DNA from 4 places in the Providencia xihuensis genome. Region 1 is predicted to be linked to each of the others. Evidence: predicted binding sites of a transcription regulator. Region 1 holds the regulator's gene; each other region holds the start of a gene.
The links. Region 1 encodes PurR, which represses purine synthesis genes. Its sites were predicted from a motif close to CANGCAAACGTTTGCNTG; they were not measured.

Region 1 (7,602 bases):
CCTCTGCAATATTGCCCCCATTGATGACAGTCCTTTAGAACCCCCCTCGCTCGTTATTATTTCTACATGTTCTCTGTATGCAAGAACCGAACACATCACTTAATCCAATAACAATAAAATATTATTCAAACATTTTATTGTTAACATGCGATTAACGCGATTACATTTACCCTTTGTAGGGTTAATCGTGTTACTATTAATATATTAAGAATCATACAGGCCATTTGGCAAAACTGTAGATAAACAATGAAGTACGACACTTAGCTCACTTTACGAGCAAACACCCATATGTTTTGATACAAAAGCAATCAAGGAGTACGTTATGTCATTTGAACTTCCCGCTCTACCGTATGCAAAAGATGCTTTAGAACCTCATATCTCTGCTGAGACCTTAGAATACCACTACGGTAAGCACCACAATACCTACGTTGTTAACTTAAACAACCTAATCAAAGGCACTAATTTTGAAGGTAAATCGTTAGAAGAAATCATTAAGACTTCTGAAGCTGGGGTATTTAACAATGCGGCTCAGGTTTGGAACCATACCTTCTATTGGCACTGCTTAGCACCAAATGCAGGTGGCGAACCAACGGGGAAAGTTGCAGACGCTATCAATAAAACCTTTGGTTCTTTCGCCGAGTTTAAAGCACAATTTACGGATGCAGCAACCAAAAACTTTGGGGCTGGCTGGACTTGGTTAGTGAAAAAAGCCGATGGTAATTTAGCTATTGTTAACACATCTAACGCAGCAACACCAATCTCTGGTGATGATAAACCTGTGTTAACAGTAGATATTTGGGAACACGCTTATTATATTGATTACCGTAATGCACGCCCTAAATATTTAGAAAATTTCTGGGCACTAGTTAACTGGAAATTTGTAGAAGAAAATTTAGCTTAATTATTAAACAGTTATTCTAGATCGATTAAGGGCGAGTTAAAACTCGCCCTTATGCATTCACCCAATGAAGATGAAACACAAATTAGAAGATATGTGCAGCAATAAAAATAATCATTGCTAATGAACCCAGCGCAGCTAGTAATCCATATTTAACATCTGTATCCATGAGTTCCTCTCATCCTAACAAAATTGAATTAACAATAACCACTCAAACTATAAGGTTATTAAGTATACACATCCAAAAAAGCGAAACCAGTGTCTATATCACATGTTATAACATCAATTATTTCTTTCGTTTTTGCGCTAGATCAGACAAAATCGACAACAAATCGCTAAATTATTGCCAGCGAAGGATCTATGCATCAATATGCAGGTAATTTTTTAACTAGAATTCTTAGAGAGACCTATAGTTGGTCAGGAGTTTTATTCCCCCATGGCAACGATTAAAGATGTGGCGAAACGCGCTGGCGTCTCTACCACCACCGTATCCCATGTTATTAATAAAACGCGCTTTGTGGCTGATGACACCAAGGCTGCGGTTTGGGCTGCCATCAAAGCGCTCAATTATTCACCTAGTGCGGTTGCCCGTAGTTTAAAAGTGAATCACACGAAATCAATTGGTTTGTTAGCGACGTCGAGTGAGGCGCCTTATTTTGCTGAAGTTATCGAATCCGTTGAAAACAGCTGTTATGAAAAAGGCTACACACTGATCCTCTGTAACTCTCATAATAATTTGGGTAAACAAAAAGCCTACTTGCAAATGCTTGCACAAAAACGTGTCGATGGCCTGCTGGTAATGTGTTCTGAATATCCTGATACACTCATTGGCATGCTCGAAGATTATCGCAATATTCCGATGGTGGTAATGGATTGGGGCACATCGAGAGGGGATTTTACCGATAGCATCATCGATAATTCATTCCATGGGGGCTATCTCGCAGGACGTTATCTCATTGATAGAGGACATCGTGATATTGGTGTGATCCCAGGCTCCCTTGAGCGGAATACTGGGATTGGGCGTCTGACTGGCTTCCAAAAAGCAATGGAAGAAGCCAAAGTGACCTTAAAAGACGAATGGATTGTCCAAGGGGATTTTGAACCTGAGTCTGGCTATAAAGCGATGATGCAGATTTTGAGCCATAAACAGCGCCCTACCGCCGTTTTCTGTGGTGGTGATATCATGGCAATGGGGGCGATTTGTGCGGCAGATGAAATGGGCTTGCGCGTTCCACAGGATATCTCAATCATCGGTTACGACAATGTGCGCAATGCGCGCTATTTTACGCCTGCATTGACTACTATCCACCAACCTAAAGAGCGTTTAGGGCAAATGGCGTTCGCTATGTTATTAGACCGTATAGTGAATAAGCGCGAAGACGCTCAAACTATCGAAGTTCATCCTCGTCTTGTTGAGCGTCGTTCAGTTGCTGATGGACCATTTATTGACTATCGTCGATAATCAATATGATGTTGATAACCATTCTGCGTTGAGCGTTTCATTATCGCCAAGATAATCTAATAACCAGCTCAGTGCGGGAGAGGTGTTTTTTTCTACCCATGTTAAACAACATGGGCTGGGTGGAAATGGCTGTGCTAATGTCAATTCCACCAGTTTACCTTCTGCGCATAAAGGAGCTGCTCGATGTTCGGGCACCATCCCCACACAAAGGCCATTTGTCAAACAAGCTAAGCCATTTTCCCAATAGGGAACCACTAAACGCCGTTGGTTATCCAGCGCCCAAGTATCTCGTTTAGGTAAACTTCGAGAAGTATCTTCTAAGCACAAACTTGGATATGCACGCATTTCATCGTCTGTTAGGCTATGTTCTATTTTTGCTAATGGATGTTCAGGGCTTGCGACACACATCCACGACATAAACCCCATATCACGAAAGCTGTAACGTTCGCCAATCGGTGAAGCTCGGGTGGCACCAATCGCCACATCCACGCGGCCATCCGCTAAGGCATCCCAAACACCATTAAATACTTCTGGGTGTATATACAATTCAATGTCAGGGAAATGGCGATAAAAATCGAGAATAAGTTGCTCAGTCCGCTGTGGTTTAACGATGCAGTCAACTGCAATGCTGAACTGCCCACGCCAACCATTAGCCGCTTGTTGGCATTGATGACGTGTCTCTGTCATTTTTTTGATAACAGAACGGCTTTCTTTAATAAAAATCAGCCCTGCTTCGGTTAAAATGACGTCCCGGTGTCGACGTTCAAACAAGGGAACGGCTAACCATTCTTCAACTTGTTTGACGGTATAGCTGATTGCTGAAGGTACGCGGTGTAACTCATCTGCGGCACCACTGAAACTCCCCGTTCTTGCAACGGCATCAATTACTTCAAGTGCATGAGCTGACCACATAGTCTCTCCTTTCAAATATTTTGATAGCAAGATCCAAATATTACCGTTTCACAAGACAAAAAAATAGCCTATACAATGTCATCACCGTTAACATTTTTTTAAATATCAGATAAGTAAATCATTATGACGACGACTGTGAAAAAAAATTCCCCTGGATTTATGCTGTACCTTGCAGGATTAAGCATGTTGGGGTTTTTAGCCATTGATATGTACCTGCCTGCTTTTGGTGCAATGCAGACCTCTTTGCGCACAACAGAAGGGGCTATCAGTGCTTCTCTCAGTATCTTTTTAGCAGGCTTCGCGTTTGCTCAGCTACTTTGGGGCCCACTTTCAGATAAACTTGGCCGCAAGCCTGTGCTCATCGTTGGTCTTACTATCTTTATTGTGAGCAGTTTAGCGATTTTTTGGGCCACGACAGCAACACAATTATTAACCTTGCGTTTTTTACAAGCCGTTGGTGTGTGCTCCGCCGCCGTTTTATGGCAAGCCCTTGTTATCGACCGTTATGATGAAGCAAGCACACAAAAAGTTTTCGCATCTATCATGCCATTAGTCGCGCTCTCCCCTGCGCTTGCGCCGTTATTAGGTGCATGGGTGCTTGAACACCAAACTTGGGAAGCTATCTTTTTAATCTTAATGGCTGTCGGTGTTTTATTACTCTTACCGACATTTTTCCTCAAAAATATTTCTGTAAAAAAACACGAAGATGAAAACCAGCCTCAAACCAAAATCTCATTTGGTAAGTTACTGAGCTCTCCCATTTTTAGTGGCAACGTCTTAGTCTATGCCTCTTGCAGTGCAGGCTTTTTTGCTTGGTTAACTGGCTCCCCCTTTATCCTACGTAATATGGGCTTTAACCCAGCGGATATTGGATTGAGCTATATCCCCCAAACACTTGCTTTCATTGTTGGTGGCTATGGTTGTCGCCTTGTTTTGGCCAAGGTGCGTGCTGAAATCTTATTCCCACTACTCTTAATTGGTTATGCAGTTAGCATGTCTATATTATTCATCATGGCTATCTATACTAAACCATCATTAACCATGATTTTAATTCCATTTTGCTTTATGGCTGCCATGAACGGAGCATCGTATCCAATAGCTGTTTCAAAAGCATTAAATACCTTCCCTACAGCAAGTGGTAAAGCAGCGGCATTACAAAACGCTTTACAACTTGGCTTATGCTTCTTAGCTAGCTTGTTAGTTTCCGCTTTAACTTTTGACCCACTTCTTGCAACAACGGGTGTGATGGCCTTTACCATTATTCCAATGGCGATTGGTTATTTTATGCAGCGCTGCGCTGTCAAAGATGAAAAAACGTTAAAACCAGTTGATTGCCAAGCAAATTAATTCCTTTAGATTCGTTATACGCTGTGCCGCTACTATGCGGTACAGTTTCTCATTATTACTTCCCCATTAATCAAATATATTATTCTTAAGCTAACTGTAGGCATTGACTACGCTTTTGTCATATTCCGTAGCAGGTGATATTTGCTTAAAAATGCGGTTTAACGCATTATCCATTAGCGACCTTTACCTAATTAAAGCGTATTTCACTAAAAAAAAGCTATTTTATTTTTTTATCTTCTAAAACTCATGCTTTCAATGGTTATTTTTCTTGTCAAAAAACGCTATCATTACCATAACAAATAATGAGTGCTCAAGTATGATGTTGAAACAGTATTATCCACCAGATGAATTGAAAGGCTTTGTTAGTTCTATTTTGATTATCAAAGAGTTCACCAGTGCGATTAAAATTTTTCCAGGGACAGGGGCTGAAATTTGGGTTTCATCGGATCCAATTTGTATGTCTGCTGACGGCCACTCTACGACTAACTCATTTCAACTCATCATACCGAGAATCAATACGTTTACAGCAAACCCTAATCATGCAAAAACCATGGTATTGCGTATTCGCCACGACGCATTACGCTTTTTGTTACCCCAACGGACATTCAATTATACGGATAGGCCCATTGCCCTTGCTGATATTTGGCAAGATAACTGGTTTGAAGCGCTTGCCTGTTCATCTTTTAAAGAGCTGTTAGATTGCTTTACTCAAACTAAAGCGACCAAAAAACCGCATTTCACGGATGAAATCATCGAATTGCTCTACCGTAATCCAACAAAAAAAATCACCGATATTGCCGATGAGACAGGTTTTCATCTGCGTGTCATTCAAAAAGAGTTTTTAAAAGAGTACGGTATTACACCCAAACGCTACCAGATCAATTGCCGCTTAGAACACGTTTTAAAAAACATGGTAATAGATCATGATACTTATCGCTGGTTTGAAACAGGCTATTATGATCAATCTCATTTTTATCGAGATTTCAAAAGATACTTTACTATGACCCCGTCCGCCTTTTTAAAATCAGATTATTCGCTTTTTTACAATACAAAAACCAAGTACCCATTAAGATAGTTCTTAATACATAAGGAGAACGGAATGAGTATTGTTGTGTATGCCCAAATTACAACTGAAAGAACGGATGGGTATTTAACGAGAGAAATCATTCGTGACTTAGCAAAGCTGAGCCGCCGCGAGAAAGGATGCATTCAATATGATCTTATGGCTAAAGAAAACGGCTATATTGTTTTCGAAGAGTGGGAAAGCACTCAGGCACTCGAAATGCACAAAAACAGTCCGCACTTTAGGCGCTTAGTTGAAGCGATTGAACGTGATAATGCCAGCTTTTCTGTTAATTTTAGTGAAAAGTAACCGATTAAAAAACAAGGTTTTAATCAAATTAGCTATTTTGGTAGTCTGTGGTGTTATTGACTCGATGTTTTTAACAACTTTACACTTGATTAAACACCTTTATCCTAACAACTCTAAAATTTTCATGTTATTAAGGCTATAGTATGACTATATCTACTATAGCCTCATATTCTTCCGCTGTTGATGAATTATTCTGATTTAGCCTTTTCGACAGCGTCATTTCCTTGTTGCAATAACTTTTCTTGTTCTTTTTGGTTGAGCACTCGCTCAACAGTATCCACTATTGCTTGAGTTTGTGGGTCTATCTCAATATTAATCTTATCCCCTAAACGCTTTTGCCCTAATGTTGTTCTTTCTAACGTTTCAGGGATTAAATGTACACAAAAACGGTTATTGATAACATCACCAACCGTGAGGCTAATTCCATCAATGGCAACAAAACCTTTATGTAAAATATATTTCATCAATGCTTTATCATGAATAGATAGCCATATTTGATGGTTATCTTCTGAAGTGAAAATTTTACTGATTTCTGCGGTTGTCATAATGTGTCCAGATACCACATGACCACCAATTTCATCACCGTATTTCGCTGCACGTTCAATATTGACAACATCCCCCTCTTGTAGCGCACCCAAATTTGTCAGACGGAGCGTTTCTTTAATTAAATCAAAGCTAACCCTTTCACCATCAATTTTAGTGACCGTCAAACAGCAACCATTGTGGGCTACTGAGGCTCCCGTTTCTAAACCAACCAGTAATTCAGGGGTGAATTTCATGACATGAGTGCGAAAATTCGCTCTTTCCGTAATTTCAATAATTGGAGCGGTCGCTTGAACAATACCTGTAAACATAATGACTCTCTGTGTCGTGAATTAATTTGTCCAGTTTACCTAAGAATTTTTTGAGATCTATCTTATTTGAGTGATGAGATACAGACTGAATAACTACCTGTAATCAAATACACTAAGAGACAAAAGTGCTCTTTCATCAATAAGCAGTATATCTTTATTGGAATACATTGGTAAAAGGGATAGAATAAAGGGTTTTTAATAACATTTTGATTTATTGCTAAATCATTTATTTTTCTCGTTTTTCTTCTTCATTATTTTTATTATAAAGGTGTATGCGTGCAGAAATATTTTACAGAAGCGCGTAGCTTGTTGGCTCTCGGGATCCCTATCGTTTTAGCTCAGTTTTCACAAACCGCCATGGGGTTTGTCGATACGGTTATGGCAGGTAGTGTCAGTGAAATCGAGATGTCCGCAGTTGCAGTTGGGTTTTCCATCTGGCTGCCAGCTATTCTTTTTGGTCAAGGTTTACTAATGGCATTGACCCCGATCGTTGCTCAAATGAACGGGTCTGGCCGCCGTAACTTAATTGGCGATCAAATTCAACAAGGTCTGTGGTTAGCGCTATTTTTAGCCTTGGGTATTATGTGTTTGCTTTATAATAGCCAACTAATTATTAGCAACATGCCACACATTGATCCAGAACTTGCCGACAAATCCGTTCGTTTCTTACATGCCATCATGTGGGGTGCGCCTGGGTATTTATTCTACCAAGTCTACCGTAGTCAATGCGAAGGCCTGTCGAAAACTAAGCCGGGGA
Region 2 (7,602 bases), 2.2 Mb from region 1:
ATTAACCCGTTTCCCATCGACTACGCATTTCTGCCTCGCCTTAGGGGTCGACTCACCCTGCCCCGATTAACGTTGGACAGGAACCCTTGGTCTTCCGGCGTGCGGGTTTTTCACCCGCATTATCGTTACTTATGTCAGCATTCGCACTTCTGATACCTCCAGCATACCTCACAGTACACCTTCACAGGCTTACAGAACGCTCCCCTACCCAACAACATCTAAATGTCGCTGCCGCAGCTTCGGTGCATAGTTTAGCCCCGTTACATCTTCCGCGCAGGCCGACTCGACCAGTGAGCTATTACGCTTTCTTTAAATGATGGCTGCTTCTAAGCCAACATCCTGGCTGTCTGAGCCTTCCCACTTCGTTTCCCACTTAACTATGACTTTGGGACCTTAGCTGGCGGTCTGGGTTGTTTCCCTCTTCACGACGAACGTTAGCACCCGCCGTGTGTCTCCCGTGATAACATTCTTCGGTATTCGTAGTTTGCATCGAGTTGGTAAGTCGGGATGACCCCCTAGTCGAAACAGTGCTCTACCCCCGAAGATGAGTTCACGAGGCGCTACCTAAATAGCTTTCGGGGAGAACCAGCTATCTCCCGGTTTGATTGGCCTTTCACCCCCAGCCACAAGTCATCCGCTAATTTTTCAACATTAGTCGGTTCGGTCCTCCAGTTAGTGTTACCCAACCTTCAACCTGCCCATGGCTAGATCACCGGGTTTCGGGTCTATACCCTGCAACTCATTCGCCCAGTTAAGACTCGGTTTCCCTACGGCTCCCCTATACGGTTAACCTTGCTACAGAATATAAGTCGCTGACCCATTATACAAAAGGTACGCAGTCACACCCTAAAGGGTGCTCCCACTGCTTGTACGTACACGGTTTCAGGTTCTATTTCACTCCCCTCGCCGGGGTTCTTTTCGCCTTTCCCTCACGGTACTGGTTCACTATCGGTCAATCAGGAGTATTTAGCCTTGGAGGATGGTCCCCCCATATTCAGACAGGATAACACGTGTCCCGCCCTACTCGTCGAGTTCACAACACTAACACCTTCGGATACGGGGCTATCACCCTTTACTGCCAGCCTTTCCAGACTGTTCTCCTGATGCTAATGCTGATTAAGACTCTGGGCTGCTCCCCGTTCGCTCGCCGCTACTAGGGGAATCTCGGTTGATTTCTTTTCCTCGAGGTACTGAGATGTTTCAGTTCCCTCGGTTCGCCTCGTTTGACTATGTATTCATCAAACGATAGTGCAACGAATTGCACTGGGTTTCCCCATTCGGATATCGTCGGTTATAACGGTTCATATCACCTTACCGACGCTTTTCGCAGATTAGCACGTCCTTCATCGCCTCTGATTGCCTAGGCATCCACCGTGTACGCTTAGTCGCTTAACCTCACAACCCGAAGGTGTCTTCTGATAACGAGTGACTGTGCTTCATGATTTCGGCGTTAGTCCGTGCGCGCAATGCTCACGTACCTTAAGTACGCTGCGCTTGCTGTGCGCGGGCTGCCTTGAACTCATTTCGCTCGTCGACTCGATAGGTCAAAATACACTATTCAAGTTGAGATTTTTGAGAGACTCTCACATTGTTTAAGCGATAAACAATGTGCGTTGTTTTCAATTTTCAGCTTGTTCCAGATTGTTAAAGAGCATAATTGTTAAACCAACTATTTGCATAATTGGCTTAATCATTATTGGGGACATCGTCTTTCACTCGATATCGGCGCAATTGGCGTCCCCTAGGGGATTCGAACCCCTGTTACCGCCGTGAAAGGGCGGTGTCCTAGGCCTCTAGACGAAGGGGACACGAAAATCACAAAAACTTTTTGCGCTTTTCATGTAAGCCCTATTCTTGCGAATAAGTCTCCCACGTATAGCCTATTGCTCTACTTTCTATCAGACAATCTGTGTGAGCACTTCACAAAAACACTTCAATGGTAAGGAGGTGATCCAACCGCAGGTTCCCCTACGGTTACCTTGTTACGACTTCACCCCAGTCATGAATCACAAAGTGGTAAGCGCCCTCCCGAAGGTTAAGCTACCTACTTCTTTTGCAACCCACTCCCATGGTGTGACGGGCGGTGTGTACAAGGCCCGGGAACGTATTCACCGTAGCATTCTGATCTACGATTACTAGCGATTCCGACTTCATGGAGTCGAGTTGCAGACTCCAATCCGGACTACGACGTACTTTATGAGTTCCGCTTGCTCTCGCGAGGTCGCTTCTCTTTGTATACGCCATTGTAGCACGTGTGTAGCCCTACTCGTAAGGGCCATGATGACTTGACGTCATCCCCACCTTCCTCCGGTTTATCACCGGCAGTCTCCTTTGAGTTCCCGACCGAATCGCTGGCAACAAAGGATAAGGGTTGCGCTCGTTGCGGGACTTAACCCAACATTTCACAACACGAGCTGACGACAGCCATGCAGCACCTGTCTCAGAGTTCCCGAAGGCACCAAAGCATCTCTGCTAAGTTCTCTGGATGTCAAGAGTAGGTAAGGTTCTTCGCGTTGCATCGAATTAAACCACATGCTCCACCGCTTGTGCGGGCCCCCGTCAATTCATTTGAGTTTTAACCTTGCGGCCGTACTCCCCAGGCGGTCGATTTAACGCGTTAGCTCCGAAAGCCACTCCTCAAGGGAACAACCTTCAAATCGACATCGTTTACAGCGTGGACTACCAGGGTATCTAATCCTGTTTGCTCCCCACGCTTTCGCACCTGAGCGTCAGTCTTTGTCCAGGGGGCCGCCTTCGCCACCGGTATTCCTCCACATCTCTACGCATTTCACCGCTACACATGGAATTCTACCCCCCTCTACAAGACTCTAGCTGACCAGTCTTAGATGCCATTCCCAGGTTAAGCCCGGGGATTTCACATCTAACTTAATCAACCGCCTGCGTGCGCTTTACGCCCAGTAATTCCGATTAACGCTTGCACCCTCCGTATTACCGCGGCTGCTGGCACGGAGTTAGCCGGTGCTTCTTCTGTCGGTAACGTCAATCGTTGATGATATTAGCATCAACGCCTTCCTCCCGACTGAAAGTACTTTACAACCCTAGGGCCTTCTTCATACACGCGGCATGGCTGCATCAGGCTTGCGCCCATTGTGCAATATTCCCCACTGCTGCCTCCCGTAGGAGTCTGGGCCGTGTCTCAGTCCCAGTGTGGCTGATCATCCTCTCAGACCAGCTAGGGATCGTCGCCTAGGTGAGCCATTACCTCACCTACTAGCTAATCCCATATGGGTTCATCCGATAGCGCAAGGACCGAAGTTCCCCTGCTTTGCTCCTTAGAGATTATGCGGTATTAGCTACCGTTTCCAGTAGTTATCCCCCTCTATCGGGCAGATCCCCATACATTACTCACCCGTCCGCCGCTCGTCAGCGGGAAGCAAGCTTCCCCTGTTACCGCTCGACTTGCATGTGTTAGGCCTGCCGCCAGCGTTCAATCTGAGCCATGATCAAACTCTTCAATTAAAAAGCTTGATGCTCAAAGAATGTTTACTGTCGTATGTCTTCTTACGAAAACATATTACCTATTAGTTCATATATATGAATTAACGTGTTAGTCACTCTTCAAGACTTAAAATCAAATATTTTTTTGATAGTGTCCTGTGAGTGCCCACACAGATTGTCTGATAAATTGTTAAAGAGCGTTGCAGCATTTCGTCGTGAAATTTGACCTTCTGGGTCGTTGCTGCGAGGAGGCGTATAATACGTTTTCCTCCGTGAGAGTCAAGCAATTTTTTGCTTTTTCTTTTCAGAATCTCTCGCTGCCGTTTCAGTGTTCACCGCGCTTTGCGTTGTCTTGTTCCCGGTCAGTGGATGCGCATTATAGGGAGTCAGAAAAATCTGGCAACCCCTTTTTTGCATTTTTTTATTCAACTGCTGCATTCCACAGCAAAACCCCTACTTATACTGACTTATCCACCAAGTTATCCACAAAGCGAAAATAATTTAAAATTTATCGCGCATTACGCAAACGTTTGCGTTACAATTAGCGCGAAATTTCAGCATTGATTTTGTTTTTATGTTCTGAAATTGTTAGTGACTTATATATCGCTATTGAAGAAGCAATCAAATTCCGCTTTTATAAATAGGTATATAAGAAAAGCCAGTGGCTTTTCACTCATTGATATTCGTATTGCCTTATTTATTCAAATCCAAGGGATCTATCTCATGCAACTGCTTCGTCCTATTCGTCGTGCCCTGCTTAGTGTGTCTGATAAAACAGGGGTTGTTGAATTCGCTAAAGCGCTTTCCGAACGTGGTGTTGAACTTCTATCAACTGGCGGTACTGCGAAACTCCTCGCAGAATCAGGTCTTAACGTGACTGAAGTTTCAGATTACACGGGATTCCCAGAAATGATGGATGGCCGCGTAAAAACGTTGCACCCGAAAGTTCATGGTGGCATTTTAGGGCGTCGTGGCACTGATGACGCAATCATGCAAGAACATGATATTTCGCCTATTGATATGGTTGTTGTGAATTTATACCCTTTTGCTCAAACAGTAGCAAAACCAAACTGCACACTAGAAGATGCGGTTGAGAATATCGATATCGGGGGCCCAACCATGGTGCGCTCTGCGGCTAAAAATCATAAAGACGTTGCGATCGTAGTCAACAGCAATGACTACCAAACTATTATTGATGAAATGGATGGTCACCAAAATTCGCTGAATTGGGCAACCCGTTTTGACTTGGCCATAAAAGCGTTTGAACACACCGCCGCTTACGACAGCATGATAGCGAACTACTTTGGCGAGTTAGTTGCCCCTTATTATGGTGATACCACGCAGCCTTCTGGTCGTTTCCCTCGCACATTGAATTTAAACTTTATCAAAAAACAAGATATGCGTTATGGCGAAAACAGCCACCAAGATGCCGCTTTCTATATAGAAGAAAACCCAAAAGAAGCATCGATTGCAACCGCACAGCAAATTCAAGGCAAAGCGCTTTCTTATAATAATATCGCCGATACCGATGCTGCTCTGGAATGTGTGAAGTCATTCGATGAGCCTGCCTGTGTGATTGTAAAACACGCGAACCCTTGTGGTGTCGCTATCGGCAAAGATATTCATGCAGCTTATGATAATGCATTCAAAACTGACCCAACCTCTGCGTTCGGCGGTATCATCGCATTTAACCGTCAGTTAGATAAAACAACTGCACAAGCTATTATTGAACGTCAATTTGTTGAAGTCATTATTGCACCTTCAGTAGCAAATGATGCATTACCGATTCTTGAAACCAAACAAAATGTTCGCGTACTTGTTTGCGGTGAATGGAATAAACCCGTTGCAGGCTTAGATTTCAAACGCGTTAACGGTGGTTTATTAGTCCAAGACCGTGATTTAGGCATGGTAGAAAAAGAAGAACTACGCGTTGTTACGACACGCCAACCTACTGAACGTGAACTAAAAGATGCCTTATTCTGCTGGAAAGTCGCGAAATTCGTTAAGTCAAATGCGATTGTTTATTCTAAAAATGACATGACCATCGGGATTGGTGCAGGCCAAATGAGCCGTGTGTACTCAGCTAAAATTGCGGGGATCAAAGCGGCCGATGAAGGTTTAGAAGTTGCAGGCTGTGCGATGGCCTCAGATGCTTTCTTCCCATTCCGCGATGGTATCGATGCGGCTGCCGCCGTTGGTGTGACTTGTGTTATTCAACCAGGTGGCTCAATTCGTGACGAAGAAGTCATTGCTGCGGCAAATGAACATGGTATTGCGATGATTTTCACTAATATGCGCCATTTCCGTCACTAATTATTAGGAGATTATTCATGAATATATTAATTATTGGCGGTGGTGGCCGTGAACATGCATTAGCGTGGAAAGCAGCGCAATCGCCTTTAGCAAAAAAAGTTTATGTTGCACCAGGTAACGCAGGAACAGCACTTGAGTCTGCTATCGAAAATGTGAATATTTCTGCTACTGATATTGATGGCCTGCTGCAGTTCGCCAAAGAAAAACAAATCGATTTAACGATTGTCGGCCCTGAAGCCCCTTTAGTGATTGGCGTTGTCGATGCATTTAAAGCGGCAGGCTTAACAATTTTTGGCCCAACAAAAGGGGCTGCACAACTTGAAGGTTCAAAAGCATTTACTAAGGACTTTTTAGCTCGCCATCATATTCCGACTGCGGCTTATGAAAATTTCACAGAAGTGGAACCCGCGTTAGCGTATTTAGATAAAGTCGGCGCACCTATCGTGATTAAAGCTGATGGCTTAGCGGCGGGCAAAGGTGTTATTGTCGCGATGACACTTCAAGAAGCAAAAGACGCTGTGCAAGATATGTTAGCAGGCAATGCCTTTGGCGATGCAGGACACCGTATTGTGATTGAAGAGTTTCTTGATGGTGAAGAAGCCAGCTTTATCGTGATGGTCGATGGTGAGAATGTCATCCCAATGGCCACTAGCCAAGACCATAAACGTGTTGGTGATGGTGATACGGGCCTCAATACAGGCGGAATGGGGGCTTACTCTCCCGCTCCAGTTGTCACAGATGAAATTCATCAACGTGTGATGCAGCAAGTGATTTATCCTACTGTTAAAGGCATGGATCAGGAAGGTAATCGTTACCAAGGCTTCTTATACGCAGGGTTAATGATTGATAAAGCGGGCAATCCAAAAGTTATCGAATTTAACTGCCGCTTTGGCGATCCTGAAACACAACCTATCATGATGCGTTTACAGTCAGACTTAGTCGCACTGTGTTTAGCCGGCGCGAACGGTGAGCTGGCAGGCAAAGATTCACTGTGGGATGAGCGCCCTGCTTTAGGTGTTGTCATTGCTGCTGGGGGTTACCCTGGGGATTACTGTAACGGTAATGTTATTTCTGGATTGCCAACCACTGAAGCCGCTGATAGCAAAGTGTTCCATGCAGGCACTCGCATGAAAGATGGTGATGTCGTTACTGCTGGTGGCCGTGTACTATGCGTGACCGCGTTGGGTGATGATATCGAGAAAGCCCAAACTAAAGCATATGAAGCCGCTAAGAATATTCACTGGAATGATAGCTTCTACCGCAACGACATCGGCTACCGCGCTATCGCTCGTATAAAATAATACAAAGTACTAAACCATTCCCTGAGCTGATAAGAGGAAACTTTTATCAGCTTTTTTATTTTCTATTTTTTGAATTTGTTTTTGCCTTTGACCATTCACACAGACAATGGCTCTAAGTATTTCGAATCACAGCAAAGCCGCAAGAGAGAGAATCTCTAGGAGCATACATAAGTATGTGACTAGAGTGAGCGAACGTAGCAATATAGCTGTGGTTCGAAAGACGACGAGCGATTATTTATAAGCTATCTTTAGAAGGTTGCCAGCGGCAAAAATCCGTATCCGCCACCATCAAAAGCTGATTTCCCTCGGAAGACTCCAACCACGCCAAATTCAGCTGAGAATGCCACACTTTCGCACGGCTTTGTAACCAGTTTTCAGCATATGGTTCGAAAGTCACGTCTCTCACATCACCTTCGCAAGTCGTCACTTTACCTTGCTGCCAACGCCCTTGATAAAGTTTAACGCCACCCACGATAAGCGCGGTGTTGGTCTCAAGTACCCGAGCTGCTTCAAAGCGCCAACGCGTGAT
Region 3 (7,602 bases), 960 kb from region 1:
ATTTGCACGATAATAAGCATAGGTAATGCGGTAAATGCCCCCATCATTCCCCAACGGATTATTCCACAGAATGCGGATAACAACAGTAAGTTACGTGCACTCCAGCGCCTAAATAAACGGTGACTCAACATAAAGACAATAACTTCTGCGACAACACCCAATGACCATAAGTTACCAATCACTAAGTCTGAATATCCCGCTTCCTTCCAGAACAGCGAGGCAAAACCATAGTAAGCTGCGTGAGCACCTTGCAATAAAGTCACGCAAATCAGAAATCTGACCACATTTTTATCAGCAATCAGTTGTTTAAAAGTAACTTTATTACCATTATCTGCTTTTGCCGCCCCCGCAGGCATTATTGTAGGCCTCAACATCGCCCCCAATAATAAAGCTAAGCAGCTGATAATCAAAGCAACCATAATTGATTTATGGCCCCAAACCCCAGCTAGATAACCCATTAATGAAGAACCAATAATAAAGGCTATCGAGCCCCAAACACGGATTTTGCCATAATCAAACGTAAATTGTTTCTGCCATGTTCCTGCCAATGAATCCCCTAATGGAACCATTGGAGCGAAAAATAAGTTAAAACCAATCATCACAAAAAGCAGCCATGCCCAATGGGAACCAAAAGCAAAGCCAATGGAAAAAATTAAGGATGATGCAGCCAACAACCGCAATGCAGTAATTAATTTTAACGGCTCTTTAACTAATGGTGTGATAAACATCGCCCCAAGAAAACGAGCCGCAAGGCCTACACCAAGCAAAACACCGATCATTTCGGCATCAATGCCCTCACCCTGTAGCCAAACAGACCAAAACGGCAAGAAAATACTGTATGCAAAAAAGTAGGTAAAATAATCAATTGCTAGCCAGCGCGTTGATGGAATGACCATCATCCCTCCATTTTTCAATGCAAAAAACCCGCTCATACTTAACAGTAGAAGCGGGTTTAGGTAACTAAAAGTCGTTATATTATGCGTAAACTGGGTATTTTTTGCAGATTGCTAATACTTTTTGTTTCACGCTCTCAATGGTCGCTTCGTCATTGAGGTTGTCTAGAATATCACACATCCAGCCCGCTAGCTCGCGCGCTTCAGCTTCTTTAAAACCACGACGCGTAATTGCTGGAGAACCAATACGCACACCTGAAGTGACAAATGGGCTCTTCGGATCGTTTGGTACACTGTTTTTGTTTACGGTGATATTCGCACGACCTAATGCAGCATCAGCATCTTTACCCGTGATATTTTTATCAACTAAATCAACTAAGAACAGGTGGTTTTCAGTTCCACCAGAAACAACTTTATAGCCGCGTTGTTGGAAAACGTCGACCATTGCTTTCGCATTTTTCGCAACTTGTTGTTGGTAGACTTTGAACTCAGGTTCCATGGCTTCTTTAAGTGCTACGGCTTTACCTGCAATAACATGCATTAAAGGGCCGCCTTGCGAACCAGGGAATACGGCTGAGTTGATTTTTTTGTACAGCTCTTCGTCGCCACCTTTCGCGAGGATCAAACCACCACGAGGACCCGCTAATGTTTTGTGAGTTGTGGTTGTCACAACGTGAGCATGTGGAACTGGGTTTGGATAAACACCTGCCGCAATCAGACCCGCAACGTGTGCCATATCAACGAATAAGTAAGCATTGATAGCATCTGCGATTTCACGCATTTTAGCCCAATCAACCACGCCTGAATACGCAGAGAAACCACCGATAATCATTTTTGGTTTATGTTTTTCAGCTTGCGCTTTGATATCGTCGTAGTCAATCTTACCGCTTTCATCGATGCCATAAGGAACGATATTGTACAATTTACCAGAGAAGTTAACTGGGGAACCGTGAGTTAAGTGGCCGCCGTGCGCCAAATTCATACCCAGCACAGTATCACCTGGTTGTAGCAATGCCATGTAAACTGCCGCATTCGCTTGTGAACCAGAGTGTGGCTGCACGTTTGCGTAGTCTGCACCAAATAATTCTTTTGCGCGGTCAATCGCTAATTGCTCAACGACATCAACATACTCACAACCGCCGTAATAGCGTTTGCCTGGATACCCTTCTGCATATTTATTGGTTAGCTGAGAACCTTGAGCCTGCATGACTCGTGGACTGGTATAGTTTTCAGAAGCAATTAATTCAATGTGTTCTTCTTGACGTTGTACTTCTTGCTCCATTGCTTCCCATAATTTTGGATCATAGTCTGCAATATTCATTTCACGCTTTAACATTCGCTTCTCCTGCCTCAGCAATTCAATAGGTTGACAATCAATTCATCGCAATAGCACACAGTGTAAACTCTTTTTCGTTCTTGAGATAGCCCTAAAGAAAAAATATACGCAAACGATTGCATTAATTTTTTTCACGTCATTTACCACTTTCAGCCTCATTATAAAATAGCTCAAATTTTAAATTTTGACGGAGGAATATCTGGTATTGCGAGTCCCTTCTCATTATGTGCCTATTTTTGCCCTATTTTGTCTATTTGCATCTTTACAGATACCCTTAAATATTATAAATTGCATTTAAAATACATGTTTATAAATAAACTTTATGTCTCTCATAAAAGTGAAGATTTTCGGCACAAAATTCAGCTATCCCACTGAAAATTAAGTGCTATATTTTTGGATGCTTCAGAAAAAATGCCAAACTCTTCCTAACAGAGAACATGAAAAAAATTCAGGAGCACCTGTATGTTAGACAGCCAAACTATCGCTATCGTTAAATCAACCATTCCTGCTATCGCAGCCACTGGACCAAAACTTACCGCACATTTCTATGACAGAATGTTCATTCAACATCCTGAATTAAAAGATATTTTCAATATGACTCACCAAGCTAATGGTGCGCAACGTGAAGCATTATTTAATGCAATCTGCGCTTATGCTGTGCATATTGAAACCCCTGAAGCATTAATTTCTGCCGTTGAAAAGATTGCGCAAAAACACGTTAGTTTAAATATTAAGCCTGAACATTACCCTATCGTCGGCGAAAACCTACTGGCTGCCATTGATGAGCTCCTTAATCCTGGTCAAGAAGTGCTTGATGCATGGGGCAAAGCCTACGGGGTATTAGCCGATATCTTTATTGGTCGTGAAGCCTCAATTTACCAAGAAAATGCCGATAAAAATGGGGGTTGGGAAGGTTTACGCGAATTTAAACTGAAACAAAAACAACCACAAAGCGATGTTATTACTAGCTTTGAGTTCGTCCCTGTTGATGGAAAACCCGTCGCAGGCTATCGCCCAGGTCAATACATCACAATTTATATTAATCATGATGGATTCGAGAACCAAGAGATCCGCCAATACTCCTTAACGACAGCACCTAATGGCCAAAGTTACCGTATCGCAGTAAAACGCGAAGACCAAGGCGCTGTGTCTAATTTCTTGCATCAGCACATCAATGAAGGGGATAGTATTTATTTAGCACCACCATGTGGTGATTTCTTTATCGATGTTGATAACCAAACGCCCGTCACACTCATCTCAGCAGGCGTTGGCCTGACGCCAATGTTAAGCATGCTAAACCACCTGACGCAACAAGGCCATGAAGCAACGATCAACTGGCTACATGCGGCTGAAAATGGAGCTGTTCATGCGTTTAACCACGAAATCCAGCAATTGATGGCCAAACAAAAAATGGGGCATTCTGCCATTTGGTTTAACCAGCCTCGAGGCAGTGACCGCCTCGGCTTTGATTACCAATATGAAGGATTAATGGATTTACAGAAAGTACGTGAATGGATTGACCAACCGAATATGCAATTCTATTTCTGTGGTCCAGTAGGCTTTATGCAACATGTGGGTCAACAATTAATTTCGATGGGTGTTGATGCCGATGCTATCCATTATGAGTGCTTTGGCCCACATAAAGTGCTGTCCCTGAATTAATAGATAAAAAAATGCTCTTCGGTTTAGAAGAGCATTTCCTGAAACGTATCAGCCAAAAGAAACTGTTCTAATGGCTTGGTGTTTGAAGTTTTTTCACAGCTTAGCGGTAACGGGCCGCATAAAAAATACACTGTTCTAATCCCATTCCTGTGTATTTACCGTTACCGCCTTTTAACCCTAAAGTTAAATTGCTTCCTCATCTTGCTCACCCGTACGAATACGGATCACACGTGCAACATCATAAACGAAGATTTTACCGTCACCAATTTTACCTGTTTGCGCTGTTTGCATAATAGTTTCAACGCAGTTTTCTACAATATCGTCAGGGACAACTATTTCAATTTTGACTTTCGGTAAAAAGTCCACCATATATTCCGCACCACGATACAGTTCGGTGTGCCCTTTTTGACGACCAAACCCTTTCACTTCCGTAACCGTCATCCCTGTGATCCCGACTTCCGCCAGTGCTTCACGTACATCATCAAGTTTAAATGGCTTTATAATTGCATCAATTTTTTTCATAAATAGTTCCTGTTATGACCAATTTTTACGGCCAAAACCTGAGGTGATCGGATAACGGCGGTCTTTACCAAAATTCCGCATGGTAATACGCGGCCCAACAGGTGCTTGTCGGCGTTTATATTCATTCAGATCAACCAAGCGCACCACTTTACGAACAACTTCTTTATCAAAACCTAGCTTGATAAGGTCATTCACGGATAAGTCTTTTTCAACATAACCTTCTAAGATAGCATCTAATATATCGTAAGGCGGCAAGCTATCTTGGTCTAACTGCCCTGGAGCCAGTTCTGCAGATGGCGGCCTATCAATCACACGCTGTGGAATAGCGGGTGAAAGTGTATTGCGATATTTTGCCAGTTCAAAAACCAATGTTTTTGGCACATCTTTTAACACATCAAAGCCGCCAGCCATATCACCATACAGTGTTGAGTAACCCACTGCAGACTCACTCTTATTACTGGTCGTCAGGACTAAACGGCGGCGTTTATTGGACATCGCCATTAAAATAACAGCACGGCAGCGAGCTTGTAAGTTTTCTTCGGTGGTATCAACCGCAGTTCCTTCAAACATTGGACTTAATTGCGCCATGAATGAATCAAACATCGGTTCGATAGAGACAATATCAAATTCCACACCTAACAACTCAGCTTGTTCTTTGGCATCATGAATGCTCATTTCTGAGGTATAACGGAACGGCATCATCACCGCTTGCACACGTTCTTTACCGATAGCATCTACCGCGATAGCCACTGTTAAACCAGAGTCGATCCCTCCAGATAACCCAAGGATTGCACCATTGAAACCGTTTTTATTGATATAATCGCGAGTCGACATCACTAAGGCTTGATATACCTGCGCGACAGGATCATTTTCAATAAACACACTACCTTCACTTACCAATTCCAGCTCATCAAATTGTACCGTAACAACTTGTTCTTTGAATTCGGGTAATTTAAAGGTTTGTTTGCCTTTATTTGCAATGACTTTCGAGCCACCATCAAATACCAACTCGTCTTGTCCACCCACTTGGTTGAGGTAAACGATAGGCATGTGAGTGCGTTGGCAATGGTCAACCAGTAAGTCGCTACGGATATGTTCCTTGTGAATATCATACGGTGATGCATTGATAGTTAGTAATAACTCGGCTCCAGCACCTTTCACCGCATCAACAGGCTCGTCATACCAAATGTCTTCACAAATCAATAAACCTAATTGATAGCCTTTGAATTCTACCACGCAGGTTTTTTCAGCTGCGCTGAAATAGCGCGGTTCATCAAAAACACCGTAGTTTGGTAGTTCTTGTTTAAAATAGCGAGCATGCAATTTCCCTTGATAGAAGAAAGAAAGTGCATTGAAAATTTCGTCCCCTTCATAGCAAGGGTGGCCGACAATAATTGCCGTTTCTGCACTCGCCTTTTGCAAACGTTCAAGCTGAGCTTCACATCTGTCTTCAAAATCTGCACGGAAAATTAAATCCTCAGGCGGGTAGCCTGTCAGAGACAGTTCTGAAAACATCACAATATCGGTTTGTGAGGCTTGTTCACTCACGACTTGTAACATGCGATCGCAATTACCTTCGATGTCACCGACTAACCAGTTAAGTTGTGCGAGTGAAATATTAAGCTTACGGCTCATAACGTGTTTCTTCTCCCGAAGCGTGAATACGGTTTACCTTGTCCACGTAGATTATATAGGTGAATAATAGTTAATTATTCTTTAAAGTCATTAGCTTCCAAATCGTGGCGGCCAAGTAATTTATAAAATTCTGTGCGATTTCGTCCAGCCATGCGTGCGGCTTGTGTGACATTGCCTTTCGTCATCTGCAATAACTTGCGTAAATAATTCAATTCAAATTGATTACGTGCTTCAACAAAGGTTGGCAAGGCAGTATTTTCACCTTGTAACGCCTGGCTAACAAGGGCTTCACTAATAACAGGAGATGTTGTTAACGCTACACATTGTTCAATCACGTTAACCAACTGGCGTACATTACCTGGCCAAGTTGCTGTCATCAGGCATTTCATCGCATCACTTGAAAAACTGCGAACAAAGGGCTTATGCCGAGACGCAGATTCTCTCAATAAATGATTTGCTAATAATGGAATATCTTCTGCACGTTCATTTAATGCAGGAATACGTAAATTAACCACATTCAGGCGATAATAGAGATCTTCACGAAACTCATTTTTTTCCATCGCTTTGGGTAAATTACGGTGTGTTGCAGATAAAATACGCACATCGATGTCTAAGTCGCGATTGCTCCCTAATGGGCGAACTTTGCGTTCTTGTAACACCCGCAATAGTTTTACCTGCAAGGGCATTGGCATATCGCCAATTTCATCAAGAAACAGTGTGCCACCACTTGCGGCAAAAAACAGCCCCTCGCGGTTACTCACTGCCCCCGTAAAGGCACCTTTTGCATGACCAAATAGTTCAGATTCTAAAAGTTGTTCTGGCAATGCGCCACAATTGATAGCAATAAAGGGTTTACGGGCGCGCGGACTTGCTTTATGAATGGCCTGCGCTAACACTTCTTTACCCGTTCCACTTTGGCCGTTAATCAGTACACTAACGTCTGATTGTGCCACCATATGGGCTTGTTCAAGAAGACGTATCATTAAAGGGCTGCGGGTGACTATCCCCGAACTCCACTCTTCATCACTCATCGGTGAAGAAGATAAAGCAAGTGCTTCATCAATAGCTTTATATAAAGCATCTTTATCAACAGGTTTCGTTAAAAAGCTGAACACGCCACGTTGTGTCGCAGCAACGGCATCAGGGATTGAACCGTGTGCCGTTAAGATGATAACTGGCATATTAGGATGCGCTTTTTGAATTTCATCAAACAGCGCCATTCCGTCCATCTCATCCATGCGTAAGTCACTTATCACCAAATCTAACTTTTCTTTCTGTAAGATTTTAAGTGCTTCAGGGCCACTTTCCGCAGTGGTCACTTTAAACCCTTCACTGCTTAACCGCATCCCAAGTAACTTAAGTAAGCTAGGGTCGTCATCAACGAGCAGTAAACTTGCCGACTTACGGTTTGTCATTATTTCGCGTTCTCCGATGAAGGTTGTTCTACAGGAGGCTCTGCGGGTTTTGCTGCGTCAGATGAGGTTTCTTTATCGCCTTCAACAACGCTTTCGACTTCTTTTTCCGTTTCATTAGTGCTTTTTTTCCGTGAGGAAA
Region 4 (7,602 bases), 2.1 Mb from region 1:
GGAGGGCTCTTCCTGAGGCATTTCAGAAGGTTGCTGAGTAGCATCAGATTCCACCGAAGAGGTCACAACCCCTTTTACGACCGTACGATATAAGCGCTTACCTTGAAGAGGCATCGCCATCAGCTCGCCATTTACGCTTTTAGCAACTGAAGGGGCGAGGAAATCTCCCTGTAGTGTTGCATCAAAATCCCCAATAACTTGTGCTGGGAAACCTGACCATCCCCATTGATTTAAATCGATTAAATCAATGTTAGTCCCTGAAGCTCGCAACAAAAATGGCACTTTTTTCGGTTCTTGTTTCACTAATACACCAATCTTGCTGATACCTCTTTCCGTACTGACTGTTAAACTCGCTGCGGCAGAGGATTTCCCACTCTGACGTACTTCTAAGAACGGACGACGGACTAAAACTTGGTTAATTGTGCCGCTATCGGCATTGAATGTCGCCTTACCGCTCCAAACTCCCCACTGTTTTAGCTTAATGAGGTCAACATCTTCAATGTTGGCGCTTAACGCTGTGAATTCGAACGGGAATTCTGGCTGGATATTCATCAGCAACGATTGGGAGACAGTGAATTTTTTGATGGATAGGCCTGATAACCAAGAGGGTGCGGGTTCAGCAAAAAAAGCGAGCCAAGTTTCTGGTAGGGTATATAAAATGCCGCCTAGCTTACCTTCATTAATGGTAAGAACTTGATCATTACGTTGCCAAGCACCACTTAAATTAAATACGCCTTTGTTATAGTAGCCTGATAACTTGTTGATGTTTAGGTTGTCTCCATCAATATTCAAGTCACCGATTAGTGTACTTAGCTGTTGATCTTTCATGACTAATTGGTCAACATTAAAGCTAATTTTACTTTTAGGGCTTGTCCAGCTACCTCTGACCAAACTTAGCTGATCGATTTCTGTACTCAGCCCTGAAAGCGCCCAGTCTTTTCCTTGAATATCAATGTTAGTTAATTCAAGATTTTTGATTTGAATGGTTCTATCACTACTAATTGCATCAAATAACGTATCGAAATCAATACTGTTTTCCCAGCCAACCTTATTCATTGCTAATGAATCAATCGTAATTGCACCATCAGTAAATACTTTACCTTCACCTGCAATATAACCGTTATTTAGGTATGCACTCGCTTTGTTGATTTCAGTGACTTGCTCTTGCAACTTTCCAGTCAGTGCCACATTTTTAAATGGTAATTCATTGATTTTTAATTGGCTGGAGGTGAAACGAAAATCGCCATAGCCAAACGGATGATTCACTGTCGGCCTCCACGGCGTGATCCCCCCAGTAAACCCTGTAGCGAAAATGGTGTCATCACCTTGTTTAAGGGTTAGCTGACTATTTTCAAATTGCAGAATATCCGCCGAAATAGGCAGTGGTGTTAATTCAGGGGATAGGGTGGTAGAAAGCTCACCTTGTGTGATGATGAAGCGACGGATCGCTGTACCACTGAAAATATTGCGCCAATTTACATCAACCACGATTTGACGTGCATCTAGGGACAAGTCTTTGTTTTGTGAGGTTAATTGTACATCTTGGAAGATGAATTCGCCAGGGTTGGAAAATTCATGTCCCATAATCCCTACATGAATATCGTAGTCAGTAAATTTGCTAAGGAATTGACTCGAATAGGATGCTCCCCAGCGCGTTTGTAACCCAATGTAGGCGGCGATAAACAATAGCAGCAGTAGCAAGAATGCATAGGTAACAAATTTAATTAACCATTTCACAGCTAGCTGCTCCTCAAATTTGTGGGGGAATGCGTTTAATATCGCGATAATTTAAGGATAGCATACAGAAGAACCGCCAGAATATTCAACTCTAGCGGTTTAGATGAACGATTATTTTTCGAGTGGGAAAACTAAATTCAGTACAATTGCTGTTAATCCGCCTGCGGCAATACCAGAAGAAAACAAGGTTTTCAGCCAGTCTGGGGCAAATTGCAGAATTAACGGCTGCTGTGAAACTCCCATTCCAACAGCGAGTGACAGCGCGATAATCATAATCGCTCGGCGATTAAGTGGCTCGCGGGAAACAATACGCACACCAGATGCCGCAATCGTCCCAAACATCACAATGGTTGCACCGCCAAGAACGGGTTCAGGGATTTGCTGTACAAAACCCGCAACAGCAGGGAACAACCCCAGTAAAACAAGCATCAATGCGACGATATAACCCACATAGCGGCTAGCAACACCAGTTAATTGAATAACCCCGTTGTTCTGACCAAAACAGGAATTTGGGAAGGTATTAAATACGGCGGAAACCATTGAATTTAAGCCGTTTGCTAATACGCCACCCTTAATACGTTTCATGTAAAGTGGGCCTCGAACGGGTTGTTCAGAAACGTCAGAGGTTGCGGTGATATCACCAATGGTTTCCAAAGAAGTTACCATAAAGATTAAGATCAGGGGGATCAACAAGTTCCAATCAAATGATAAACCATAATAGAAAGGTTCAGGTACAGTGATAATAGACTGATTTGGCTCAGTTGGCTGCGCATTTGGTAGCATATCCATCCACCAAGCAGCAAGGTAGCCTACTGCCATTGCTATGACTAAAGAGGCGACTCGTAGATAGGGATTTTTTTGGCGGTTGAGCAGAATAATGACTGCGAGAACAATGCCTGCCAAAATTAAATAATCAGGGGAGCCAAAGGTATTATCGCTAATTGCCCCATAGCCGCCCCCAATAGAGGTGAGACCGACTTGGATCAGTGATAGTCCAATAATCATTACAACAACACCAGAGACCAATGGCGTAATGACGCGACGCGCTAAATGTAAGAAGCGAGACAAAATAACTTCAGTGAGCGCAGCAACTAATAACGTACCAAATAGTGCCGCCATCATGGATGGAATATCTGCCCCACCTTGCTTGAGTGCAACACCTCCCATAATTAAAGGTGCAACAAAGTTGAAACTGGTTCCTTGGATAGATAATAACCCTGAACCAATAGGCCCCCATGCTCTAATCTGAATTAAAGAGGCAATACCAGAAGCAAATAGAGACATGCTAATAATACGTTGGGTATCATGTGCAGGTAACCCGAGGGCTTGGCAGATCAGCATTGCGGGGGTGATAACAGCAACAAACATCGCGAGAAGGTGCTGCCCAGCCGCGAATAGGGCTTGGGGAAGCGGTGGTCTATCTTCTAATTTATAGATGAGCTCACTTTGGGTGTTTATCGTTGATTCCGTATTTTGTTTTTCAGACGTTGCTGTATTCATTGCCTTCATTTCCCACCAACAAAAAACGCATTGTAAAGCGACTAAATTAAAAAGCAATCGTTTGCGCAAAATAAATATTGTAAATAGTTAAACTAAGTTCATCACATTTTTATATCTTTTGACTTGTATTTATAACAGTTTTTTTTTCTAATCTGTTCACCTGTTTTTGGCGTTTTAAGGAAGAAATTAACGTCTTACTAATATTTAATAATTTTAACAACAGACGAGGTACGTAAATGTATCATCTCGATGTCTACGGGACTTTGGTAGCAGCTACATTAGTATTACTGCTTGGACGGAAACTCGTTAAAACCGTTCCTTTTTTAGAAAAATACACGATTCCAGAGCCTGTTGCAGGCGGATTGTTAGTCGCTTTTAGTCTACTTTTGCTGAAGCAAATGTTTGATTGGAGCTTGTCTTTCGACTTATCACTTCAAGAACCGATGATGTTGGCATTCTTCGCCACCATTGGTCTAAATGCCAACCTAGCGAGTTTAAAAGCAGGTGGTAAAGCGTTGTTTATCTTTATTTTTGTGGTTGTCGGTTTATTGCTTGTCCAGAATACTGTGGGGATTGCCCTTGCAAAACTACTGGGACTAGACCCATTAATGGGGCTACTTGCTGGTTCAATCACACTTTCTGGCGGTCATGGTACTGGCGCGGCATGGGGGAAAATATTCTCTGAAAGCTATGGTTTTAAAAGTGCAACCGAAGTTGCAATGGCATGTGCAACATTTGGGTTGGTCTTAGGGGGATTAATAGGAGGCCCTGTTGCACGATTCCTAACGCGAAATATTCCGACGCCAGGTACACTAGAAGACGATAAAGACGTTCCAACAGCGTTTGAAAAACCACAGTCAGGCCGTATGATAAGTTCAATGGTGCTGATTGAAACCATTGCCTTAATCGCTATCTGCTTATTGGTCGGTAGCTACCTTTCGGGTTTATTAGCGGAAACGGTGTTTGCTTTACCGAAATTTGTGTGTGTTCTTTTTGTCGGTGTGATCCTCAGTAATGGCTTATCCATACTGGGCTTTTACCGGGTGTTTGACCGTGCGGTTTCTGTATTAGGTAACGTTAGCTTATCATTGTTCTTAGCGATGGCATTAATGAGCTTAAAACTATGGGAGTTGGCATCATTAGCTATTCCAATGATTGTTATTCTTGCCGTGCAAGCATGTGTAATGGCGGGATACGCGATTTTTGTTACTTTCCGTGTGATGGGCAAAAACTACGATGCGGCTATTTTAGCGGCAGGTCACTGCGGTTTTGGCCTTGGTGCAACACCAACAGCGATTGCAAACATGCAAGCGGTTACAGATAGATTAGGACCATCTCACTTAGCATTCTTAGTTGTACCAATGGTTGGTGCATTCTTTATTGATATTGTGAATGCTATAGTCATTAAATTGTATCTGATGTTACCCGTTTTCCCGACTATTGCGGGATAATTAATATTCTAATTATCGATAGTAAAACAGGTATTGCCGTGAAGAAGTTCACGGCAATTTTCGTTTAAAGAAGTGTATTTAGAACGTGGATTATGGATTATGCATGCCCATATTGCTCGCGCTCAGGTAGCCAGCGTTCAATAATTTGTTGTGCATTTTCAGGGTATTGTTGTTGAATATGGCGAGCAATGCGCTGCACTTCTGGCAACATATATTGATCACGGAGTAAGTCAGCCACTTTAAATTCAGCATTGCCTGTTTGCCTCGTGCCTAATAATTCTCCTGGCCCGCGAATTTCTAAGTCTTTTTGGGCGATGACGAAACCGTCGTTACTATCACGTAAGACTTGTAGGCGTTGCTTGGCGATATGGGTGAGCGGCGTTTTATATAAAAGTACACAGTGAGAAGCAATCGCCCCACGACCTACACGGCCTCTTAATTGATGCAGTTGAGCAAGGCCTAAACGCTCAGGATTATCAATAATCATTAAACTGGCATTGGGGACATCAACACCAACCTCAATTACAGTTGTCGCGACAAGTAGCTGAATTTCATTATTTTTGAATGCCGCCATAATGCTTTGTTTTTCAGCTGGCTTCATTCGTCCGTGAACGAGGCCCACTTTGAGTTCAGGGAGTGCTAGTGCCAGTTCTTCACTTGTCACTTCAGCTGCTTGGGCTTCTAATAGCTCAGAATCTTCGATGAGTGTACATACCCAATAGGCTTGGCGACCTTCGTCAATACAAGCTTGGCGTACACGTTCGATAATATCACTACGTCGTGTATCAGGGATGGCGACGGTAGTCACGGGTGTTCTCCCAGGAGGGAGTTCATCAATAACGGAAGTATCTAAGTCCGCATAGGCGGTCATCGCTAGCGTGCGTGGAATTGGTGTAGCGGTCATAATAAGTTGATGAGGGTGAAACCCTTGCTGCTCTCCTTTTTCACGCAGAGCGAGGCGCTGGTGAACGCCAAAACGATGCTGCTCATCAATGATCACTAAACCTAAGCGATTAAACTTCACTTGCTCTTGGAAAATAGCATGCGTTCCAACTACCATTGAAACTTCACCGCTTGCAATAGCTTCCTGTTGTTGTTCCCTCGCTTTCCCTTTTTGTTTACCAGCAAGCCAACCGACCTTGATGCCCAATGGTTCGAGCCATTGTTTGAAAGTATTTGCGTGTTGTTCAGCTAAAATTTCAGTCGGTGCCATTAAGGCAACTTGCTTACCATTTTCGATAGCACATACAGCGGCTAATGCAGCAACAAGGGTTTTTCCTGAGCCCACATCTCCTTGAATTAAACGCATCATTGGTGAGTCTTTCGCGAGATCAGCTTCAATTTCACCCACAACACGGTTTTGTGCATTGGTTGGTGAAAAAGGTAACTGTGCGAGCAGTTGTGCCTTTAGCTTGCCATTAGAGGTTAACCGTTGTGCATACAAACGTTCGTTACCAGCTCGAATTGCTAACATACTTAAGTGGTGAGCTAACAATTCTTCAAGTATCAAACGTTTTTGTGCAGGATGGTGACCTTTTTCTAATTCACTGAGTGCAACATTGGGGGGCGGGTTATGCAGTAATCGTATTGCATCTGGCAGGCTTATCATGCCACGGCTCAGTTCTTCAGGAAGTAACTCTTTAATTTTATTGTTATCAAGCATGACCAGAGCTTGATCCATGACTTTGCGTAATGTGGCTTGGCGAACCCCTTCTGTAGTGGGATAAACAGGCGTTAGATTTTCCTGCAGCGTAATACTGCCTGTATCTTGAGAAACTTTATATTCAGGGTGAATAATCTCAGGGCCTGTATTACCTCTGCGAATTTCGCCATAGGCGGTAACTTGTCGGCCTTCTGCTAAGTTGTTTTTCATCGCAGCAGAGAAATTAAAAAAGCGCAGTGTTAAGTTGCCTGTTCCATCAGTAATGAGGCTGGTCATCATTCGCTTTCGACCAAAAACCACTTTTGTTTGGATCACTTCACCTGTGATAGTCGCCGTTGTTCCAGGTAAAAGGTCTTTGATTTGGTACAAACGGGTATGGTCTTCGTAGCGAAGTGGAAAATGAAGAAGTAGGTCTTGAACGGTGTTCAAACCGATTTTACGCATTTTTTCTGACTGGCTTGCACCAATTCCATGCAGCGAAGTCAGTGAAATGGTATCAAGTAGCCCACTATTCATGTTCTTTCCTTTTCCTTAACCAAATTGTTGTCTTTTCATTTTTTCGGTTAGTTGCATTTGCACCCACCAATCATCAGTGGCTTCAATTTGCCCTTGTTCATTGATATATGGACGCGGCAAGCCTTTGCGTTTAGCCACTTCAGCAAGTACAGGATAACCCCCTTCAAATAGCCACTCTTGCTGCTCTTGCGCTGACAGCGTGCTGTGTTGGCGGTCATACATGCCGGCTAATTGCCGCTGCCTTTGCGCTTCATAGAGTATTAAGGCAGAGGCGACAGAAACATTCAATGATTGCACCATACCCGCCATTGGAATAATGATGTGCTTATCTGCCAGTGCGAGCGCTTGCTTTGAAATACCTTTTTTCTCTTGTCCCACCATAATACAAGTTGGGCGGGTATAATCAATTTCGCGAAAATCAACAGCGTGCTCAGATAAGTTTGTCACTAATACCTGCATATTTTGCGATTTTATTTGTGAAATAGCATCTTCAGTTGATTGATGAGAGATAACCTTTACCCAACTGTTACTACCTGCGGCGGAAGAGACGGATAATTTAACCTGTTGGTCTGGCCAAATAGCATGAATTTGGTGAATACCCACAGCATCAGCGCTGCGGACTATCGCAGAAACATTATGGGGTTTATGAATTTCTTCAAGGCAAATCGTGAGGTCTGGCTGCCGCATCGCCATCATTTGGCAAATGCGGCGATAGCGGCGTTCATTCATATTCGT

Region 2: purH (bifunctional phosphoribosylaminoimidazolecarboxamide formyltransferase/IMP cyclohydrolase) is a predicted target of PurR. The motif match lies at 3,979-3,996, and genes of this name have one in related genera.
Region 3: glyA (serine hydroxymethyltransferase) is a predicted target of PurR. The motif match lies at 2,335-2,352, and genes of this name have one in related genera.
Region 4: gltS (sodium/glutamate symporter) is a predicted target of PurR. The motif match lies at 3,288-3,305, and genes of this name have one in related genera.

The regions. Positions count from the first base shown of each region.
Region 1 is NZ_CP169565.1:2,684,086-2,691,687, forward strand. It holds gene sodB (superoxide dismutase [Fe]) at 323-901, shown strand; gene purR (HTH-type transcriptional repressor PurR) at 1,335-2,360, shown strand; gene punR (DNA-binding transcriptional activator PunR) at 2,361-3,272, opposite strand; gene punC (purine nucleoside transporter PunC) at 3,396-4,619, shown strand; gene ACE2AL_RS12045 (helix-turn-helix transcriptional regulator) at 4,936-5,694, shown strand; gene ACE2AL_RS12050 (putative quinol monooxygenase) at 5,719-5,991, shown strand; gene ACE2AL_RS12055 (riboflavin synthase subunit alpha) at 6,180-6,845, opposite strand; gene ACE2AL_RS12060 (MATE family efflux transporter) at 7,122-7,602, shown strand, end outside.
Region 2 is NZ_CP169565.1:438,704-446,305, reverse strand. It holds rRNA gene ACE2AL_RS01980 (23S ribosomal RNA) at 1-1,395, opposite strand, end outside; tRNA gene ACE2AL_RS01975 (tRNA-Glu) at 1,733-1,808, opposite strand; rRNA gene ACE2AL_RS01970 (16S ribosomal RNA) at 1,941-3,480, opposite strand; gene ACE2AL_RS01965 (hypothetical protein) at 3,739-3,897, opposite strand; gene purH (bifunctional phosphoribosylaminoimidazolecarboxamide formyltransferase/IMP cyclohydrolase) at 4,183-5,772, shown strand; gene purD (phosphoribosylamine--glycine ligase) at 5,790-7,073, shown strand; gene ACE2AL_RS01950 (DUF1481 domain-containing protein) at 7,309-7,602, opposite strand, start outside.
Region 3 is NZ_CP169565.1:1,722,007-1,729,608, reverse strand. It holds gene ACE2AL_RS07635 (3-phenylpropionate MFS transporter) at 1-896, opposite strand, end outside; gene glyA (serine hydroxymethyltransferase) at 976-2,229, opposite strand; gene hmpA (NO-inducible flavohemoprotein) at 2,692-3,891, shown strand; gene glnB (nitrogen regulatory protein P-II) at 4,075-4,413, opposite strand; gene ACE2AL_RS07615 (NAD+ synthase) at 4,426-6,048, opposite strand; gene glrR (two-component system response regulator GlrR) at 6,123-7,463, opposite strand; gene qseG (two-component system QseEF-associated lipoprotein QseG) at 7,463-7,602, opposite strand, start outside.
Region 4 is NZ_CP169565.1:300,918-308,519, forward strand. It holds gene ACE2AL_RS01335 (AsmA family protein) at 1-1,737, opposite strand, end outside; gene ACE2AL_RS01340 (uracil-xanthine permease family protein) at 1,849-3,237, opposite strand; gene gltS (sodium/glutamate symporter) at 3,474-4,688, shown strand; gene recG (ATP-dependent DNA helicase RecG) at 4,786-6,867, opposite strand; gene trmH (tRNA (guanosine(18)-2'-O)-methyltransferase TrmH) at 6,883-7,596, opposite strand; gene spoT (bifunctional GTP diphosphokinase/guanosine-3',5'-bis pyrophosphate 3'-pyrophosphohydrolase) at 7,602-7,602, opposite strand, start outside.